Regions from separate parts of the Cerasibacillus sp. genome, predicted to be linked through region 3. Evidence: riboswitches for the same ligand, from Rfam matches in the RefSeq annotation. Region 3 holds a riboswitch; each other region holds the start of a gene.
What was found. A riboswitch is a leader RNA that binds a small molecule or an ion and turns the genes downstream of it on or off. The one in region 3 is predicted to bind S-adenosylmethionine.
Positions count from the first base shown of each region.

Region 1: it holds a riboswitch for S-adenosylmethionine, as region 3 does, so the genes downstream of both, VIG73_RS04265 (AzlC family ABC transporter permease) here and VIG73_RS12895 (methionine ABC transporter ATP-binding protein) in region 3, are expected to answer to the same signal.
Region 2: it holds a riboswitch for S-adenosylmethionine, as region 3 does, so the genes downstream of both, VIG73_RS03150 (O-acetylhomoserine aminocarboxypropyltransferase/cysteine synthase family protein) here and VIG73_RS12895 (methionine ABC transporter ATP-binding protein) in region 3, are expected to answer to the same signal.

Region 1 covers NZ_DATBTY010000024.1:74,547-82,043, forward strand. The annotation lists gene VIG73_RS04260 (GNAT family N-acetyltransferase) at 89-976, shown strand; SAM riboswitch class I at 1,131-1,230, shown strand; gene VIG73_RS04265 (AzlC family ABC transporter permease) at 1,320-2,036, shown strand; gene VIG73_RS04270 (AzlD domain-containing protein) at 2,033-2,359, shown strand; gene VIG73_RS04275 (DUF2332 domain-containing protein) at 2,374-3,402, shown strand; gene VIG73_RS04280 (glycine betaine uptake BCCT transporter) at 3,485-5,002, opposite strand; gene VIG73_RS04285 (ABC transporter ATP-binding protein) at 5,508-6,524, shown strand; gene VIG73_RS04290 (ABC transporter ATP-binding protein) at 6,511-7,443, shown strand; gene opp4B (oligopeptide ABC transporter permease) at 7,449-7,497, shown strand, end outside.
Region 2 covers NZ_DATBTY010000018.1:63,984-71,480, reverse strand. The annotation lists gene VIG73_RS03160 (cytochrome c oxidase assembly protein) at 172-984, shown strand; gene VIG73_RS03155 (homoserine O-acetyltransferase/O-succinyltransferase family protein) at 1,074-1,913, opposite strand; gene VIG73_RS03150 (O-acetylhomoserine aminocarboxypropyltransferase/cysteine synthase family protein) at 1,928-3,226, opposite strand; SAM riboswitch class I at 3,309-3,426, opposite strand; SAM riboswitch class I at 3,525-3,618, opposite strand; gene VIG73_RS03145 (DUF1269 domain-containing protein) at 3,678-4,244, opposite strand; gene VIG73_RS03140 (peptide MFS transporter) at 4,376-5,869, opposite strand; gene VIG73_RS03135 (nuclease-related domain-containing protein) at 6,432-7,379, opposite strand.
Region 3 covers NZ_DATBTY010000073.1:184,938-192,434, reverse strand. The annotation lists gene VIG73_RS12900 (methionine ABC transporter permease) at 41-742, opposite strand; gene VIG73_RS12895 (methionine ABC transporter ATP-binding protein) at 720-1,760, opposite strand; SAM riboswitch class I at 1,852-1,959, opposite strand; gene VIG73_RS12890 (thioredoxin family protein) at 2,051-2,365, opposite strand; gene VIG73_RS12885 (toprim domain-containing protein) at 2,388-2,729, opposite strand; gene gcvH (glycine cleavage system protein GcvH) at 2,930-3,313, opposite strand; gene VIG73_RS12875 (arsenate reductase family protein) at 3,427-3,777, opposite strand; gene VIG73_RS12870 (ABC transporter ATP-binding protein) at 4,070-4,720, shown strand; gene VIG73_RS12865 (ABC transporter permease) at 4,736-7,228, shown strand.

The sequences.
Region 1 (7,497 bases), on a different contig from region 3:
GTCTACATCATGATCGGTATTGAATTAACGAATATGATTTTGATAAATAACATGAAATTTATGGAATCGCAATTAATGGAGGAGTCAAATGTATAAACCTTACGATCGTAGCCAGTTACAAAATGTGATTAATCTAATTGTTGGTTGTAATAACTCTGAATCTTATCAAGTTGGCTTTGTTGGCGATGGGTATGAAGAGGTTAGAGAAACGTTATTATATGATTTTTCGGATTTACCATTAGAAGAATCGATTTATACGTATGAAGAAGATGATGTTTTTACATGTTTTGCTTTTGATATTAGCACTCGCGATAAATATGTTGAGGTTTGGGGACCTTTTTTAGATAAACATATAGGCCTTGATAAAGTATATAACCTATGGGTGTATGCGATGGAACATCTCCACCCTTTAAAATTAAATTACAATTTTTTCATTGGAGCACATAACCAGCTAGCGATAAACTTTTTGGAGGATTATGTAAAGGCGGATCGGATTAGGCAGCATGATAACTTAGAATTCAAAATAAGTAACCGCTCTTTTTCAAATATACGATTACCAAATAATGTTCAAGTGATAAAAGTAGAGACATTGTCTCAAAATTATTATACGGCTTTAGTCAATCTTCATCACCGTTATTTTCCGGGTACGTATTATTCTATTGATGATATATTAGAGCGAATAAATCGAGAAAATAACTTATATCTACTGATTAAGAATCATCAATTAGCTGGTTATGCCTATCTTGAAAAGTCTACAACCGATAAACATGTTTCTCTAGAATATATTGCAATTGATGGGGCATTTCAAGGGCAAGGTTTGTCAAAGTTACTATTTGCATCGATTGTAAAAGAGACTGAACAAGATGAGTTTTCTCACATTCAGCTTTGTGTCGATGAAAATAACCAACGCGCGCTGAATCTGTATGAATCACTAGGGTTTTTTTTAGCAAGTTCATATATACATTACAAATTATAGTATGAGTTAAATGTTTGTGGGGTTATAATTAAAGTATTGATTGGGAAGCAAACAGATGGGAGAAGCTCCCGTAAATACTAGACAGACTCCAAATTATAGACTAATTTGACTATCCTTAATTTTAAGGATAAAATAAAAAGAATATTCTAATCCGTTCTTATCAAGAGAGGTGGAGGGACTGGCCCAGAGAAACCTCGGCAACAGCGTTTAAGCGATGTGCCAATTCCAGATACGTTAATCGTAGAAGATAAGAAGAGCAAGCAACAAGACAGGCATTCGTCTACCTCTTCTTATAATGAGAAGAGGTTTTTTATCTATAAAAGAGAAAAATAGGGGGATTTACATGCAACAAGAAGCAGTTAGCTATCAAAGTAAAAACGCTTTTATCCAAGGAGTAAAAGACTGTATTCCGACTTTACTCGGCTATTTAAGTATTGGTTTTGCTTTCGGTGTCGTTGGCACAGTAACAGGACTTAGTTTACTAGAAGTAGCGTTAGTTGCTATCTTTATTTATGCTGGTGCAGCACAATTTATTTTATGCGCTTTATTAGTGACAAACACGCCAGCATTATCTATTGTTTTTACTGTTTTTGTTGTCAATCTGCGCCACTTTTTAATGAGCTTATCAATTGCTCCTTATGTCACGAGATATTCGACATTACGAAATATTGGGTTCGGTACATTGTTGACTGACGAAACGTTTGGTGTTGCTGTTACCGAAGCGATGAAAAGTAAAAAAATTTATGGTAGATGGCTAGATGGTTTAAATGTTACCGCATATGTGTCATGGATCATCGCTTGTGTAGCGGGCGGTTATTTTGGACATTGGATTACCGATGTGGAGAAATGGGGGTTAGACTTTGCGCTGGTCGCGATGTTTATCGCCTTACTCGTTTTACAGTTATCTGAAACAAATAAATCAAAGTTAAATATGTACTTAAAACTCATCATTATCATGTTCATAACGGTTTATATTCTATTAAATTTTTTTTCAACGCATATAACCGTTCTCATAGCAACTCTATTTGTCGCGACGTTAGGAGTGTGGATGGATAAATGACAATTAATTCCTATTTGTTTTGGATTATTATTGGCAGTGGCCTTGTGACATGGCTACCGCGCATTATTCCGTTTCTTTTTGTAAAAAATATTCAATTACCTAAAGTAATCTTAAAATGGTTAACGTTTGTGCCAGTATGTATATTAAGTGCGCTTGTATTTACAAATCTGTTTGAACAAGGGGATAGTAGGGCAGTTACATTTAATCTTCCGTATGTATTTGCTTTTATTCCAACCGTTCTGATAGCCGTTTGGACAAAAAGTTTATTTTTAACAGTGGCATTAGGTGTTGTGAGTATGGCAGTGATTCGTTTCATTTTTTAAAATAAGGGGTGTTTATATTGGGTAAATCTTCTATATCTAAGTGGTTTAAAAAATTTGCCGCAAATGAATGTAAAGGGTCAAGCCCGTTGTATGATTTTTTGTCTAGAAAAATAGCAAAAGATGATGACATCCTTGAATTATGTATGCATGCGAGAAAAGGGCAACCAATCCCTAATTTACTATTCGGTGCTGTCCATTATTTATTGCTAAAAGGGAGTAACCATTCATTAAAGGAATATTATGTGAGTATTGTACAGGAGCCTAAAGCAAAAGAAGAATCTTTTCTTCCTTTCAAGGACTTTTGTCGAACTTATCGAGATGAAATGATTTCGATTTTATCCACTAAACTGGTTCAGACGAATGAGGTGAGGCGTTCTGGTTATCTGTATCCAAGTTTTTGTTACATCTATAACATTGTAAAAAGGCCATTATCCTTAATAGAAATTGGGACGAGTGCAGGTCTTCAACTTCTATGGGATCAGTACAGTTATTCATATGGGAATCCTCAAGTGTATGGGAATCAATCGTCAGATGTACATATTACATCAACGATTAAAGGGGAAAATATGCCGCATTTATTAGAAGAAAGTCCACCGGTTAAAACGAAAGTTGGGCTCGATCTGCATGTGAGTCGCTTGGATCATCCGGAAGATTATTTATGGCTAAAAGCGCTTATTTGGCCGGAGCACCAGGAAAGACGTCAATTATTTGAACAGGCAGCAAAGACATTTATAGAAAATCCCGTCAAACTGATAGAGGGTGATGGTATAGCATTGTTAGAAGCGATTGCTATGGAAATGCCGAAAGACACTGCGATATGTATATTTCATACCCATGTCGCTAATCAGATTCCAAATGATCAGAAACTAAAACTGATCGAAAAAATTAAACATATTGGGAAAAGAAGAGACATATTTCATCTGTATAATAATATGTGGGATACGAAGCTTCATCTCGATTATATACTTAAAGGAATGGAGTATCATAAAACAATTGGAGAAACGGACGGCCATGGTAGTTGGTTTAGTTGGGAGTTAGATTAGAACTTTGATAGTTATATAATTACGGAATAAAAATGAAGCATCAACATCCAATCGGAAAAATTGGGATGTTGATGCTCTTTTCTTATGTTTTTACCTTTTTCGGTTGATGACTATATCTTACCTTTTCAATTTTTCGTTTTTCCTTAGCGAGTGATTTAGATAAGGAAACCATCATTAAAATCATGATGACTGAAAAAGGTAGGGCGGCAATAATTAAGGCGTTTTGCAAGGCTTGTAGTCCACCACTGTACAATAAAATCGCTGCCATAGAGGCAAGAATGATACCCCAAGTGATTTTGACATAGTTTGGTGGTGTTAGTGAACCATAAGTTGTTTGCATACCTAAAACAAATGTTGCTGAATCGGCAGACGTTATAAAGAATGTCCCGATTAATAGTACCGCAACAATTGATAGGATGGTGGAGAACGGTAAGTGCTCAAAAACAGCAAATAACACTTCTTCAGTGGCAAATTGGGTTAAGTCCGTTAGACCCGTTTGCTGTACTGAGATGGCTGTACTTCCGAAAGCTGTAAACCAAATAAAACTTACAATGGTAGGCAATAATAAAACACCGACTAAAAATTCGCGTATCGTTCGCCCTTTTGAGACGCGAGCAATAAAGACACCGACAAATGGTGTCCATGAAATCCACCAAGCCCAATAAAAGATGGTCCATCCATTAATCCATTCGCGTTGATCCGCCTGTAATGGTGCAATTCGAAAACTCATTTGAATAATATTTTGTATGTAAGCACCTAATGTATCTGTAAAGAAATTTAGTATAAACAACGTTGGTCCTATTAAGAACACTAACAATAGTAGAATAAAGGCTAGAATCATATTAATATTACTTAAATACTTAATTCCTTTCCCTAAACCAGACCAGGCAGATAGGATAAATAAACAAGTCACGATTGCGATAATAACGAGTTGCATCGTAAAGTTATTCGGAATACCAGCTAAGAATGATAGGCCACCATTTATTTGTGCCGCACCAAATCCTAGTGTTGTTGCCACTCCAATAACAGTCGTTGTCACAGCAATAATATCAATAACGTTTGCGACTTTATTATTCTTCCCTAGTATTGGGCTCAATGTTGCACTAATGAGACCGGGTTGGTTTTTACGGAAATTAAAATAGGCGAGGGACAGTCCAACAAGTGCATAGATTGCCCAAGCATGTATACCCCAGTGGAAAAAGGAAAAGCGCATGGATTCTTTTAAGGCAGGATCTGTACCTGCTTCTGAAAGCGGAGGTTGACTAGCATAATGATAAAGGGGTTCAGCAGCTCCCCAGAAGACTAAACCAATTCCCATGCCAGCACTAAACAACATGGCAAACCAAGTCGTTCTTGAGTATTCAGGTTTTTGGCCTTCCTTTCCTAGGCGGACAGAACCTACGGGGCTAAAAATTAAGATGATACAAAATAAAACGATGACTGAAACAATTATTAAATAATACCAACCGAAAGTTGAGGTTATAAATGCTTGTACATTTTCAGTTATATTCTCAAAGTGATTCGGTGCCACAACTCCAAGGATTACTGCAACGAGTAGAATACTTGCAGATATCCAAAAAACATTTGAAATTTTCTTCATCAAATTCTCCTTTATTTCGTTAAGGGAGACATGAAAAGGCTATTTTCCATTCGCTTTTTAAAATGCCTTTTTCCCTTACCTTTTACATACTAACAATGATGGTAATTTAGTTCAATTGATAGAACTAAGAAATTGATGAGAAATTAAACACTTAATTTTCCCTCGAATGATATATTTCCAACCTTTTAAAAAATACTATTGTAAACGCTTTCAATATCTGGTATTTTAATAGTGAGTTCATAACGAAGTGGCTTTTAATATTATTTTAATAGCGAATTAAAGAGACCTAACAATCTCCACATAGTAAATTTTCGAATTAGCTTGAAATTAGTTATTCTATATTATATAATCTAAACAATCAGTTTTTTGAATAATAATAATCAAACATACTTATCAAATTACTGTTTATTAAGAAGAAAAAATCATTTATAGTGGCTAAGGAAAAGAAATTGGAGAATGGGTAACAAAATGAACTTAAGACAACAGAGGAGATGGGGGGATTATATTGGCAGAGAGATTAATTGACATTAATAATTTAAAAACATCGTTTCGCATCGGTGACGATTACTATGCCGCTGTTGACGGTGTTTCGCTATCCTTAAATAAGAACGAAGTGTTAGCCATTGTGGGAGAGTCAGGCTGTGGAAAAAGCGCTCTCGCTTTTTCGATTATGGGGCTGCATAATCGTGCAAAAATTGAAGGTGAGATTTTATACCGTGATCATAATCTAGTTGATGTTAGTGAGAGCACATGGAGTAAGCTTCGTGGAAAAAACTTAGGTATGATTTTCCAAGATCCATTAACGGCACTGAATCCATTGATGACAGTGGGTGCCCAAATTAGTGAAGCTTTATTTTTACATAATCGTAAATTATCGAGTGAAGAAAGAAAAGCGAAAGTTATTGAGTTAATCGAGAAGGTAGGTATACCGCGTCCAGAACATGTTTATACGCAATATCCGCATGAATTATCTGGTGGAATGCGCCAGCGTGTCGTCATTGCAATTGCAATTGCGAATGACCCAGAGGTTTTAATTGCTGATGAGCCGACAACTGCGCTCGATGCAACGATTCAATCACAAATTTTAGATTTAATTAGGGAATTAAAAGAAACGATGAGTGCCGGTATTGTTTTAATTACACATGATTTAGGTGTTGTAGCCGAAATGGCTGACCGGGTGGCAGTGATGTACGCAGGCCAAATTGTCGAAATAGTTGACGTAAACCGACTATTTGAGAGTCCACTCCATCCTTATACGAGGTCTTTACTGAATTCGATACCGAATGCAGAAAAAGGTCAGGAAAAGCTCCATGTCATTCAAGGTATTGTCCCAGCATTACAGAATTTGCCACGAGAAGGCTGCCGCTTTAAAGAGCGGATTCCGTGGATTGATGAATCTGCACACGAAGAAAACCCTGAGTTGCATGAAGTGACACCTGGACACTTCGTTCGTTGTACATGTTATAAACAGTTTCATTTTCCAAATGAAGTGAAGGAGGACCAGGTACATGCCAATTCTTAAAGTAGAAGACTTAAAGGTGCATTTTCCAATCAAAGGTGGTATTTTTGGCCGTACGGTTGATCATGTGAAAGCGGTTGACGGTGTTTCTTTGGAAATTGAAAAGGGAACGACTTATGGACTCGTTGGTGAATCGGGTTCTGGAAAGACAACAACAGGGCGAGCGATTATTGGCTTAAATAAAATTACGTCTGGAAAAGTTTCCTTTGAAGGAAAAGATGTAACGAATCTAAGGAGAAGTCGAGCGAGTTTTCACCGCGATGTCCAGATGATATTCCAGGATCCTTACTCATCACTGAATCCGAAAAAGCGGGTGCTCGATATTGTTGCTGAACCGTTACGAAACTTTGAAAAAATGTCGCGTTCAGAGGAAAAGAAACGGGTTGAAGAATTATTAGAGTTAGTCGGATTAAGTCCGGAGAGTATTGTTAAATATCCGCATCAGTTCTCGGGAGGACAACGTCAAAGAATTGGGATTGCCCGTGCGATTGCGTTGAAGCCGAAACTTATTATTGCTGATGAACCAGTTTCAGCACTTGATGTTTCTGTACAAGCACAAGTTCTAAACTTTATGCAAGAAATTCAGAAAGAACTTGACTTAACATTTCTCTTTATTAGTCATGATTTAGGTGTCATTAGGCATATGTGTAATCAAATTGGAATAATGTATAGGGGGCGCTTTGTAGAAGAAGGCCTAACAGAGGACATTTTTAATAACCCTCAACATATATATACGAAACGTCTTGTAGCAGCTATACCTAATATCGATCCAGGTAAACGGGAAGACTCATTACAATTCCGCCAAGAAGTTGATAACGAATACAAAGAATCTTACGACAATTACTTTGATGAAGAGGGGCTAGCTTATAAATTGCAACCAGTAACCGACACGCATTTTGTAGCTTTGCCTGAGAAAGGTTGAGTGGTATGTGGAAATTTACAATACGACGTATATTAATCATGATTCCTCAAATTA
Region 2 (7,497 bases), on a different contig from region 3:
ATTTTCAAGCTAACTTACTTTGGTTCACCGCGGGAACAATCGGGATATAATGTAGCACTAAGTACCCGTAGCAAGACTATTTTTAACATGTTTGTGAATAATTATATTCTCTTTATCATAGTGATGTAAGGTGTGGTAAAATGTGATTAGATGATAAAGGATGTGGTGGATATGATTGAGGCTCTACTTCACGGACAGGGAACATGGAATCTGCCATTGTTAGGGATTGCGATGATTATGTTAATGTTATTTTGGTGGTTCAGCCGACGGGATTTTACTACGAACAATCCAACTGAAGGACAGTGGCACTTCCACTGGATACAGTCATTATTTTTTGTTGGTGGCATCGTGTTACTCTATCTCATCGTTGGCAGTCCGCTTCTGGTCATTAGCTATTTATCATTTAGTTTTCATATGATTCATATGAGTGTGTTATTTTTTGTTGTTCCACCGTTATTACTTCTTGGTGTTCCGTATCAATTGTATATCGCATTCCGTCGCATTCCTTTGATAGAAAAGATAGCTGAAATCATCACACCGAATCGTGCTCTTATAGCGTTTTCGTTTCTATTTTTACTCTATCATATCCCGATGTTTTTAACGTTTTTATCTACCTATGCACATGGGCAACGGTTATTTATGCTTGTCTTATTTTTTTTATCGTTCCGTATGTGGTGGCCGATTGCTTCACCCAACCGTAAGCGACGTCTAGACCGACAGAAGATGAAACAATACGCGATGAAAAGCGGCATATTTATTATGCCCGCTTGTTTGTTTTTTATTGCAAGTGGCTGGCTAGGCAGTGTACCTAATCCATTTTTTTCACAATTGACGACGCATCTTTGTATCCCACCTAATGGTTATATTCCACCATTATTGCCACCTCCTTTTAATACAAAATACGATCAAGTGTTGGCGGGATTATTGATGTTGGGGTTACACAAGGTCGCATTAACCGTAACATACCGTCTCAGTACGAAATAATTTATTATTTTATTCTCCATAGAAAGGATGCGATCAATAAAAACACAGAGCTACTACATATAAACTAGCTCTGTGTTTTCTATATTAGCCTACAAGTTCAACCAGTTTTCAAAAAACTTCTTAGCATGTTCAAGCCATGGAGCTGTCAGATTATCATTTTTTGGTGGTTGAACTCGTATCCCGTGCTTTTGATCACGTTCATATTCTTTTTGTAATGTATCTTTTTCATATTCGGGATGTGCTGTTAAATAAATATGTCGGTTATCTTTCGATTTGACGAGTGTGATGCCTGCTTCTTTTGATTTGATAAGTATCTCAAGCTGTGCCACTTGATTTATTTCAGCTTCATTTAGGTAGACATAGCGTGAATGGGGCATCAAGAAACCGTTATTTAATCCATTTAGTAAGTCGTGTTTTTCACAGATTGTATGTGGGAAGATGCCAAATATTTTCCTAACTGTCGTCAACTTCTTTAAATCGTGATGGTAATACAAACCAGCGACTGCTGCCCAACAGATATACAGGGTGGAAGCAGCATGTTGATGTGTATAAGAAAATATTTTTGTTAGCTCTTCCCAATAATGTATCTCTGAAAAAGGTATAAATTCAAGTGGTGCACCAGTAATAATGACACGGTCATAGGTTAATTCCTGAATATCGTGGAATGTTTTATATGCTTTGGCCAAATATGCGCTATCGGAATTTTTTGGCTTATGGCTTTTCATGTGTAAAAAGTCAACCGTTACATCAAGTGGCAAGCTCCCAATAAGCGAAAGAAATTGAAACTCCGTATCTATTTTTTTCGGCATTAAATTAACAATTAATAAGCGAATTGTTCGGTTGGAATGTTGATTATTATCTTTAATGCAAATCCCTTGTTGCTTTAATCGTTTAATCGAGCGCAAATGTCGGTTAACATATAACACCACCAATCACCTCATTTTCATTCATTTGCTTGAACTGCTATTTTAAGTGCTTGGTCAATATCTTGTAATAAATCGTCTGCGTCCTCAAGACCGATGGACAGGCGAATCATATCAGGTGTCACACCGGCTTGTCGCTGTTGCTCTTCACTTAATTGGGCATGTGTCGTGCTTGCTGGATGAATGACAAGTGATTTCGCATCCGCAACATTTGCTAGATGAGAAAATAATTGTAAGACTTCGATAAAGCGGCTGCCTTCTTTAACGCCACCTTTAATTCCGAATGTAAAGATTGATCCAGCTCCGTTTGGAAAATAGGTTTGGGCTAAATCATAATATTTGTTTCCTTTTAGATTTGGATAGTTCACCCATGAAACGAGTGGATGTTCATTTAAAAATTGGACAATTTTCTTCGTATTAGCGACATGTTTTTCCACGCGTAAGGAAAGAGTTTCTAACCCTTGTAAAAATAAAAATGAATGAAATGGGCTTAAAGTAGCACCCGTATCCCTTAATAGTTGTACACGTGCTTTCGTAATAAAGGCGGCTGTACCAACATCTTTGGCATATGTCATGCCATGGTAGCTCGAGTCTGGTTCATTAAATTCAGGAAATTTCTCGTTATCAAGCCAGTTAAAATTCCCACCATCGACAATCACACCACCAATCGATGTTCCGTGACCACCGATAAACTTCGTCGCTGAGTGAATGACTATATCAGCTCCGTACTCGATTGGACGGATGAGATATGGCGTGCCAAAGGTGTTATCGATGATTAATGGTATATCGTGTGCATGGGCGATGTCAGCTACTTTTTCAATATCAACAAGATTAATGCCTGGATTCCCAATTGTTTCCAAAAATAAGGCCTTTGTCTTATCGGTAATTGCACACTTAAAATTTTCTGGGTCATCTGGATTGACAAAGGTTGTCGTAATACCGAGCTTAGGTAGGGTGGTCGAAAAAAGATTGTACGTTCCACCATATAATGTGCCTGCTGAAACAATGTTGTCACCTGTACCTGCGATATTAATAATCGCATTTGTTATTGCGGCTGCCCCAGATGCAAGGGCAAGTGCACCGATTCCACCTTCCAAGGCGGCAATTCGTTTTTCAAATACATCGGTTGTCGGGTTCATGATGCGCGTATAAATATTACCTTCTTCTTTTAGTGAAAATAAATTTGCTCCATGCTCGACGCTGTTAAAAACATAAGATGTTGTTTGATAGATGGGTACAGCCCGTGACCCTGTTGTCGGGTCAACCTCCTGACCAGCATGAACTTGTAATGTGTCGAACTTTAATGTTTTGTTACTCATTTGTTTCTCCCCTTATTTTTGATATATAAAAACCCCTTTCATCGTATAGACGAAAGGGGAGTTTATAATAAATTACTCTTCCCTCTCATCTTTCTCATTGGGAGCTCCCCAAGAGTAGGATTTAGCACCGTTTCAGAAGATTACTCTGAAGGTTGCCGAGGTTTCACAGGGCCTAATCCCTCCACCTCTCTCGATAAGAGTTTGTTATTTAATTTTTATTTAAATCCTATGGCTTAAAGATTTTTCTATGACTAAAACAAAAAACCTCTTTCGCTAATAACTGAAAGAGGAGTATCATCTCTTATCTTTCAGCTCTTGCTGCAGGAATTAGCACCTTCATATGAGGTTGCTGGGTTTCATCGGGCCTGTCCCTCCACCACTCTTGATAAGTTTATTTATAAGGTTATATGACATTGTAGTCATAATTCAGATAAATGTCAAGGGTATTTTTTTATTGTTCGTCGTTTCGTTTTGCTTTGTCTTTATCGAACCAACGCTTTTTGGCTTCTTGTTGCAGTTCACGTTCTGTTTGTCTTGCACGTTCAATTTCTTCTTTAACAAGTTCTAAGTCAAGTTGTAATAGTCTGCCACCTTCTAATTCATCATAGGCTAAGTCTTGTAATGTATCACGACTTTCAGCAGTTGCAATGACCATTAGTCCAGTTTTCCCCGGAGAGATCATTGATAGCGTTTGATCAAAGACTGACATCGCATCTCGTACTTCACGGGCATCACCTGAAGCACCAATCATTGTACCAGATACCCATCCTAATAACATGCCAATTGGTCCTCCTAAAATACCAATCAATAAACCGATTAGACTACCACGAGATGTTTTATCTGGTCCGGTCATATCCATGAAATCTTTTATTTGCAGTTTTTCTTCAACACTATTCGTTATGACTGCCATCTGTTCGATTTGAACTTTTTTTGCAACATGTAATTGTTTAAGCTCTGAAAATGCTTGATATGATTTACTGTCTTCTTCAAATGTCATGATGAAAACACGCTTACCCACACGATCACCTCAATTCTTTTATTCACTCTCATCTTATCATAGAAGAATGGAAAAAGAGAATATTTGCTAAATCAGTTTATACATAAAAAACCCTAATCTGTATGTCTCAGATTAGGGTTGTGTGACGAATTTTATTTAACACCAATCATATATTTTTGAATTTTCGGAGCTACTATAAATAATAGGAAACTGAGTGCTACAGCCGTTCCACCAATTAATCCGAAGTAAAAGACTTCAGTTTCAGGCGTATATAGTTTTACGAGCTGAGCGTTAAGCGCTTGTGCTGCAGCGTTTGATAAAAACCAGAGACTCATTGTTTGGGCAGAGAAAGCTGCTGGTGCTAGTTTTGTTGTTGCTGATAATCCAACTGGTGATAAACAGAGTTCCCCAATAACAGCTAATAGAAAACTTAATGTTAACCAGATAGGATGGACAAGTGCCTCTGTTCCATACATGAAAGCTGGCACAATCATGATTATAAATGATAGCCCAGCAAAGAATAGACCAAATGAAAATTTGCGTGTTGTTGATGGTTGACGTTCACCTAATTTAATCCATAAAGTGGCGAATATCGGTGCCAACGTAATAACAAATAGTGGGCTGAGAGATTGGAACCATGACGAATGTAATTGGATACCAAAAATCTCTAACTGTGTTCGTTTATCAGCATATTCTGCTAAAATAATCGCTCCTTGTTCATAGATTGCCCAGAACAAGACAGATGTAATAAATAGTGGAATATAAGCAAGTAGTCGTGATTTTTCCACACTCGTTGTTTTTTCACTGCGATACATGAGGATGAAGTATGCAGTTGGAATAATAATCCCTAAAAGACTAATTAAAATAGTGAAACGATTAATGGTTAATATGTTCGTAGGGATTGTTGCAAAACCTAATCCGACAATAATTAAGAGTCCGATTACAATTCTTTTAATCACTCTAGCCTTTTCATCTGGCTGTAATGGGTTCGGTACTTGAGTTCCAGCAAGAGCTAAGTTTTTCTTTTTTGTAACTACAAAAACTATAAGCCCTAATAACATACCAATTGCTGCCATTCCGAAACCGAGGTGGTAATTATATTTTTGTCCCAACGTTCCGACGATAAATGGCGCAATGAATGCACCCATGTTGATTCCCATATAAAAAATACTAAAACCTGCGTCACGACGATTATCTTCTGGATGGTACATGTCACCAACAATACTTGATACGTTTGGTTTTAAAAGCCCTGTCCCAATAATAATCAGGAACATGGATATAAATAAAGCGGTTACACCTGCCGGTAAAGCTAGTACAATATGTCCCGCCATGATTAGAATTCCACCATAGAAAATCGAGCGCTGTGTGCCGAGTAAGCGGTCTGCTATCCACCCACCTATAATCCCAGACATATACACTAATGATCCATAAACAGCCATAATTGATTTAGCTGTTCCTTCTTCCATGCCGAGACCACCATTTACAACTTCACTGTACATATAGTAGAGCAATAATGCGCGCATACCATAGTATGAGAAGCGTTCCCAGAACTCTGTAAAAAATAGCGTAAATAATCCTTTTGGATGGCCAAAAAAGCCTTTTTGCGGAACACTATTTACGATGGCTTCTCGATCTATTTTACTCATTAACTGTAAACCCCTTTCGTAAATCCGCCCCATTTGTTTTGAATAGTCAGACGAATGCCGTTTTTGTTACCTTTTAAATATAATACATTAAAATTCAAATAGCAAATGAAATTTTTGTCAGTAAAATGCGTATTTTTGTAGGATTCTTGGGTTGGAATGAGTGATTGCCGTTATACCTTAACGGGTTTTTATTAAGTGAGTGGTTGGTGGTGATGGAATGTTTTCTACTCTGTACGAACCCTGTTAAAGATATCAATCGATGGAGATTAGAGCGTTCCACTCCGCACGGCCTCTGTCAAAGATATCAATCGATGCGGAGTAAAGCGTTCCACTCCGCACGGCCTCTGTTAAAGATATCAATCGATGCGGAGTAGAGTGTTCCACTCCGCACGGCCTCTGTTAAAGATATCAATCGATGGAGAGTAGAGTGTTCCACTCCGCGCGGATACTGTTAAAGATATCAATCAATGCAGAGTAGAGTGTTCCACTCCATACGGCCTCTGTTAAAAATAGAAAGACATGAAGAGTAGATCACCAGATAAGAACAGCAAAATAATTAATGTTATGGCCTTATGTCGTAATAAGAGTAAGGCCCATTATGAATGAAGATAAAATGCTTTGATAGTACTTTTCTAATGGTTGTAGGTGACCGAAATATATGACACCACTCATAAATGACATTGGTTGTTATTTTCATACCTGGAAATAGTAGATGGAACTCATACACGTTGCGCAATATCCCTTTTTCTAATGTCTCAGTATATCCGCAGTTATCACATAATAAAAAGCTTTGTCTCTCCCTCGATAAAAACATACAGCACTCCGGGCAGGTGATGCCTTTTCGTAGTTGTTTGAAGTCATAGTCTGGCAGGTTTTCAAAGAAAGTATCAGTTATTTGAATCTCCTTTAAATCCTGAGCTAACCGATGATGCTCTTGTTTGAGCGGGACGTGTGATTTGTTCAGGAATTGGATGAATCGATTTAATTGGCTTCGAAGTAGGATAGGTAGGTTAGGTGGAAGTTGATATAGAGTAAAGTCTCGGTTAATAAAAACGAGATATGATTTTACGGGTATATTGTGACCGAGATTTTTGACGAGCTGGCGTAGTAAGTAATCGCTCTTATTTAATTGATTGAGCGGATTTCGAATTTCTTGCTTAGTTGATTTGACAAACCAATTTCCATTATCAATATAAAATTCACCTTCATAGTTTTTTACTTCGAATGAAAAAATGGTATGAGCATGAATGAGTGTGTGATCAACTTGAAAAAGGGAGTTGTTACTTTGGAGTAGAAGATTGTGGAGAAAAATAGAGTTGGTTGTGAGGTTGTTTTTTATCAAGTGATAGAATTGTTTTTCTCCTTCATATCCTTTTAATAGTCGAATATAATGTTGTTTCTCTTTTTTTGAAAGGTTCATGCGAGCGAATAGAATACGCCTTTTTTGTAAATCTTTTGGCATGACTATTTTTTGCTGAACGTCTTTCATAATATCAACCTTTCTATTCATTTTTATTTTGCTGGTATTATTAAAGTCCTATAGATAGGGGAAAACAGCTCAAAGTGGCAGGGAAACGACCGGGGTAGTGGTTATTCGTCCACAGAAAAATATTTGTAGAGCGTAAGTG
Region 3 (7,497 bases):
ATGTTTTATTTTTTATATGAGAACTAGATGAACTAGTCTGTTAACGTTTATCAACTTTTGCGGTCATCGTGTCACCAATCCACTGTATGAGAAAAACAATTAATAAAATAATGACTGTGGCGACGAGCGTGACATCAGGACGGTTGCGTTGAAATCCATATAAAAAGGCCAAATGACCTAATCCACCAGCACCAATTACACCAGCCATCGCTGTATAGCCAACAAGTGCGACGGAAGTCACGGTAATGCCAGAAAATAAAGCAGGACGTGATTCCGGAATAAGCACTTTCCAAATGATGGTACTCGTCTTTGCTCCCATTGATTTCGCTGCTTCGATAACTCCTTTATCAATTTCACGTAAAGCAATAAGAACCATTCGAGCATAAAATGGAGCCGCTCCGATAACCAATGCAGGAAGGGCAGCATTCGCTCCCCGGATCGATCCAAAAATGAGCTTCGTAAATGGAATCAGTAAAATGATCAAAATAATAAATGGAATCGAGCGAAATATGTTCACGAAAGCTCCTGTTAGAAAATGAACAATGCGATTCGCCCATATATTATGTGGCGCTGTTAAAAATAGAAGAAGTCCAATTGCCAAGCCGAATATGAACGTAAATACCGTTGATAAAACGGTCATATAAAGCGTTTCATAAGTCGCTTCCCACATTTGCAACCAATCTACATTTGGGAAAATCTGTTCGATAAATGACGTTGTATCATTCGATGTTTGTTGACCCATTGCTTAAAACCTCTGCTTTCACATCAATTGATTGTAAATACTGTAATGCTTGATGAATTTGATTTTCTTCACCGTCAATATGCACGATTAATGTGCCATATGGTCCATCTTTCGTTTCTGTAATATTCCCGTGAACGACACTTGCTGATACTTGAAAGTTTCGAATCAGTTCAGTTAATATCGGTTCTTCTGTTTTTTGACCAACAAAAGTGAGCTGAATGAGCGAACCACTTGGGTAATTTTTGAATAGCATTTCAAGTGTCGGTAATGTATCTTTAACGCCTGTTAATTGAGAGACAAAACGTTTTGTAATAGGTTGTTGTGGATTTTGAAACACATCAAGTACTTTCCCAGATTCAACAATCTTTCCATCTTCCATCACAGCGACACGGTGACAAATCTTTTGAATGACATGCATTTCGTGCGTGATAAGAACGATTGTAATTCCTAACCTTTCATTAATATCAACAAGAAGATCTAAAATAGAATCAGTCGTTTCCGGGTCGAGTGCACTTGTTGCCTCGTCACCAAGTAAGACATCAGGTTTATTTGCTAAAGCTCTAGCAATGCCAACCCGTTGCTTCTGTCCACCTGAGAGCTGGCTCGGGTATGCTTTTTCTCTTCCTTGTAAACCGACAAGTTCAATAAGATGCTGAACTCTTTGTTTTCTTTCCTCTTTTGACACACCAGCAATTTCTAACGGAAATTCAATATTCTCTTCAACTGTTCGCGACCATAGTAAATTAAAATGTTGGAAAATCATACTGACCTTTTGTCGTGCCAGGCGTAAACTTTCACCTTTCATATGGGAAAATCGTTTACCATTGATGAAAACTTCACCACTTGTCGGTTGTTCTAATCCATTTAACAGGCGAATAAACGTACTCTTTCCAGCGCCACTATATCCAATCACACCGAAGATTTCGCCTTTTTCTATATCTAATGTCAAATCATCAACCGCAACAATTTTCTTATCATCAACGGTAAACTCTTTACGGAGCTCTTTTATTGAAATCACTAAAATCCATCCTCCAATCACATGTTGTCATATAAACAAAAACGCCTTCCTGCTCTAGAGAACAGAAAGACGATTATCATTCATCTTCGTTCTCTCATCTTCCAAAGCATGGCTTTGCAGGAATTAGCACCGTTTTAGGAAAGTCCTAAAGGTTGCCGCGGTTTCAATGGGCCTGTCCCTCTACCGCTCTTGATAAGAGATTTCGCTTTTATTCTTTTTCCTAATAAATGTTATCATACGCATTCTAATGCAAAATGTCAACTATTATCATTATAAAAGCATTTATAAATTTAATCTTGTTGAAACAGTTCTGGTTTATATTTATATAAATATTGATAAATGTTTCCTACTGAACGGAATGCATAAATCTTTTCTTTTATTTCATTATCTTTTTTGATGAATAAACATGGGACACTTTCGATTTTATTGTCCTGCATAAATTCCGGATGAAGGGACGCATTCATCTCATAGAAAATATCTTGTTTGTGAATGGATTCAATTTGTTCGAGCATTTGGCGTGCGACGTGACATGTCCCGCAAAAAGGACTGTATATATAAAGTAAAATATTCTCTTCTTTCAATTCATTGTCTGTTATTTTTATCATTCGATCACCCTAATTTCCAAGCTTACAGAAAAATAGGGTTTACTTCAATGTTTTTACTCACTAAGGCATGAGCTATTTCATGTAACGGTGTTGTTGCTACTTCTTTATAGTCTGGATGGATATAGATATGTTCAGCATGCGGTAGTTCGCGTTTCAGTTGTTTACGTAATTTCCATCCTGCTTTATCTTCATCAGCCATAATATAGACATCACGATCGTCCAGTTGGTATGTTTCTAATAATTCATCAAAACGTTCAATTCCAAGTGTGCCGTTTGTACAAATGATTGTTACATCTTCCGTAATGACTTTTTTAATTTGCTGTTTATCGGTTAATCCTTCAACAATAATCACTTTAGGAAGCATGCTAAGCACCTCACCATGTATCATCATTCAAAAATATAAAAAAGATTTGGTTCAGACGGAGTATTTACTCCACCCTCTACTTGAACCTTAGTCGCAACTCCCGCCTATAGAGGCGCGAGTCCTAGTATCACCGTGAAGACGAAAAGAAGGTTGTATCGTTCACAAAAACGACCAACCTCCTTGAAAAACGTCATGTTAAATTAGTCTTCTTCTACCATTGCTTGGTATGCATCAGCAGACATAAGCTCATCCAATTCAGCTTCATTAGATGGCTCAACAACAATCATCCATGCTTTTTCATATGGTGATTCGTTAACAAACTCAGGGCTATCTTCTAGCTCTTCGTTTACTGCAACAACTTTACCACTTACTGGAGCATAAAGTTCGGATACCGTTTTAACAGATTCAACACTTCCGAAAGGCTCGTCTGCTTCAACTTCTTCTCCAACTTCAGGTAACTCAACGAATACGATGTCGCCTAATTCATCTTGTGCGAAATCAGTAATTCCTATACGTACTTTGCCGTCTTCCTTTTTAACCCATTCATGTTCTTCAGAGTATAATAATTCCTTTGGTAAATTCATTCCAATTCCCTCCATTCAATCATTGCAACTTCCAACTTAAATATACAAGTTTACAGAAAAATATGCTAGTAAATCATTGCTTATTTTTATTTTATCATAAGATGCCTAGAACATTAACTCCAAGTTTCTTCAAATGCCTCTTCTTTAAAGCCGACAGTGACACGTTCACCATCTGTCGCGATAGGTCTTTTAATGAGCATACCTTCTTGTGCTAATTGTTCGGCCATCTCTTCTTTCGTCATATCCTTAATTTTATCCTTCATATTAAGTTCGCGATATTTTTTCCCACTCGTATTAAAGAATCGACGTGGCGGCAGACCGCTTTTATCCATATAATCTAATATTTCTTCTTTTGTCGGTGGATTTTCTACAATATGTATATACTCATATTTGATTCCTTGCTCATCAAGCCACTTCACAGCTTTTTTGCATGTACCACAATTCGGATAACAATATAGCTTCATGAATAGCCCTCCTTCTACTTCATTACTTATCTTTATCTTAGCATGTTCTGGGGTGGGATTGAAGTATGTTGGTGTTAGGATTGTTAATTGTCTGTATGTAGTTGTTTTACGTTGAAATGGATAATAGAAGAAAAATCTTGAAATAAGTAATATATAGAATTTACGTTACTACCCCTGCTCCTTCAGATTATTGATAGATATTCAAAGTAATGGTAAAATTAAAAAATGAATATTTTTGATAATTGTTATGAATCCCTTAATTCAAATTTTGAAATTTCAGGAGTGTCATCATATGATTTCAGCCATCGAAATATCCAAAACGTATCACAATTCTAGAACAGCAGCACTAAAAAATACAAATATCGTTATTGATGATGGTTCAATTAACGTTATTATGGGTAAAAGTGGGTCTGGAAAATCAACACTGTTAAATATATTAAGTGGGTTAATTAAACCAAGTACTGGTACTGTTTATATGATGAATAAAGATTATTATAGGTTATCAGAAAAAGAAAAAGCACAGTTCCGCGGTAAATATTTTGGTTATGTATTCCAATCCTTTCAACTCATTTATGAATTGACGGTGTATGATAATATCATCATGCCACTACATATTACAAATCAAAAAGTAAATGAACAAGCCGTTTACCAACTACTAAAAGATTTAGAGATTCATCATTATATGCGTTCTTTTCCTAGTGAATTATCTGGTGGGCAACAACAAAGAGTGGCCATTGCAAGGGCAATGATCCACAATCCAAAAGTCATTTTTGCGGATGAACCTACAGGTAATTTGGACTCTGAGAATTCATTAAGGGTAATTGAATTATTAACTCGTCTCTGTAAAAAAAATCAAACGACATTACTCGTTGTCACACATGATAAACATTTAATTAAAAATCCGGATCATCTATTTATACTTAAGGATGGAAAACTCGTATAGAATGAAGGGTAAACAATGAAATCGGTAAAACTATTATCTTACGCATGGAAATTATTATGGAATAACAAAAAAATTTTCTGGTCAGTTGTTAGCGCTCTAACATTTATACTCGTATTTATAACGATTGCCATTGGGATATTGCATCACTATGTGGATCAAGCAAAATTAACCGCTTATCAAACATATGGTGACCACACTTTAATTGTAAATTCCGATGAACCCATGACTGGAGAAAATGCACTAAGGGAAACTGGACATTTCCGCATTTCTGGCAATATATATACATCAGGTCTCTTAAACAATGATCAAGATTTGGATTTCACAATCGGGTGGATGGACGAGCACGCTTTGACTCAAATGAATCTCCTCCGTGGAAGAATGCCAGAATCAGATTATGAAGTCCTAGTTGAAGAATTTACTATTGGACACCTTGCTAGGGGGTCCAAGCAAACTGACATCAAGCTTCCTTTCACATTCAATATAGAGAGAGAGGAGTTTACTGTCGTTGGGATTGTTAAAAACTATTCCGGTATTTGGTCTAGTTCAACGATAATTGAAAAAGGGAAAAATACATATCCAAATATCATTTTGACTCGTGATTTTACACAACTCTTTCCAGATATTCAACAACATATGATATTAATCAAAGACAGAACAGAGTCACTTACTCTCGATTTTGATACAATTGATACTTTTTTTAAACATAATGATTTGCAGGAATTGGATTATGACGCAATTGTCATTAATACAAATTTATATGATGATCATTTAAAGCAAGTCAATCAGGTTTATGTCTTAACAACACTATTTTTGTCAGTAATCACAATAACTGCTTTGATTGTCTTCACATACATTTTTTCATTCTATTATTCAATACGATTTCGCAGTCATTTTAATCTTTTTTCAAATTTAGGTTTTACACCATGGCATATCTATAAATTGGCTTTCTTTCAAGGTTTAATTATTGTATCCATAAGTGCCTTTTTCATGTTTCTTATCCATATCATGTCTGTCTATATCTTTAATATTTTGCCTAAATTAAATATGCTTTTACTTATGACAATCACCCTAATAGCGATTTTATTAATGGGATGTTTAATACTAATTGTTTGTCATCGTACATATTCAACTTCAAGGGATAACATTCGACATTTACCTGTGTTTATAGAACAGTGGATAAAGAATTGGCATGTGAAATGGAAATTATTTTATTTAAATCTATTCCATTCGTTGAAATCATTTTTCTTAATCATCGGGCTGTTGACAAGTTTACTCGTGTTAATATTTTTAAGTGAGCTTATAGCAAATGAAACATTATATGAAACGGATGAAAAAGTGGCCGATTATATTTTTAGCTCCAAAAGGTCAGATGCATTTGTGCATTTACAGCAATTTGAAATCTTTTTCACACCAGAATATATTCCTATCCATTTAGTAGATGAAATAGAAAATGAAGCAGTAGCCTTCATGGATAAAGAACCGAAAACACTTGGAACGAGCTTGTTGTTAAAAGACGATTCATTAAACGCACCAATCATTAATCGTTTTCACGAAGATGTGGAAGATTCGGGTGTTGTTTTTACTGAACATGATCTATTAGAGTTAGACATGCCGCTCGACTATGTTCCTTTATCTAATATTCATTATGTCGTTTTAAATGATAACAATTGGTCACTTTTTAATTCTCAACTCAAATTTAGTGATCGCACATATCATAAATTGCAAGATTCTCTATCTATGATACTTATCATTCCAGATGAAACGATTCAGTTCGATCAACCTGATACATTATCCATTGGGAGAATTGAAAATCTCAATAATGAATTAGAGTATAAGCAGTGGGATTTACAAGTTTTAGAATCCGTAAAGAAAACGATCGTTCACCCAATAACAAAAGAAGCATTTTCTAACATAATCATTATGATTCATGAGAACACCATGCAAAAATATGATATCTTCCCTGGTTATGGAAACCTGGAAATTTACCGAGATGCGCAAGCTAATATAAATGAAATTAATCAACTAGAAAATAAGTTGGCAACTTTAGCAGCTATGTATCCAGATAACTTATACTACATTGAAGAGGCATTTATTGAAAAAAGCAAAGACCAAGCTAGATTTATAAGCCGACTTGGCATTCTGTTATTTAGCATATTGGGTTTATTTGTGGGAACGATTATATTTATAATCTTTTTAATGAAGTTTTATCAACGTGAAAGAGAGCTTCTTATTTATAAATCTCTAGGAGCGACCACTCGAGATATTATAAAAATATTTTTAACGGAATTACTTGTCTATTATATTCTCTCGTTATTCTTAGCAACAGGATTAATTGCTTTACTCCTAATCATCACACCAGCACCTGTTCAATCGACTATAGATGCTATTTATCTTGATATCCGTTTATTTATCATATTGGGGATTTCCACAGCAGGGCTTTGTTTCGTAATGATGAGGAAATTGAACATGTCACATCTTTATAGTATACAAAATAAATATGGTTCATAATTAGTAGGTACGTTACAACAATATCTAAGATAGATGGGGAATGATGCAAGTTGTTGTCAGAACAGGATGAATAATAGCCTTTGGTCTCTATTTACTCATTTTAACAAAGCTCATTTTATTTAAACATTTGCCTGCTGGAGAAATTATCAATCATTTTACCTTTAAATTTGATGGTATCTATTGGCCTGCCCATATTGAAGTCATTATCTCAGCATCATTTTCTGAAATTCCCATTTCCACAAGCGTTTCTTTGTCGGCAGTAAATTTAA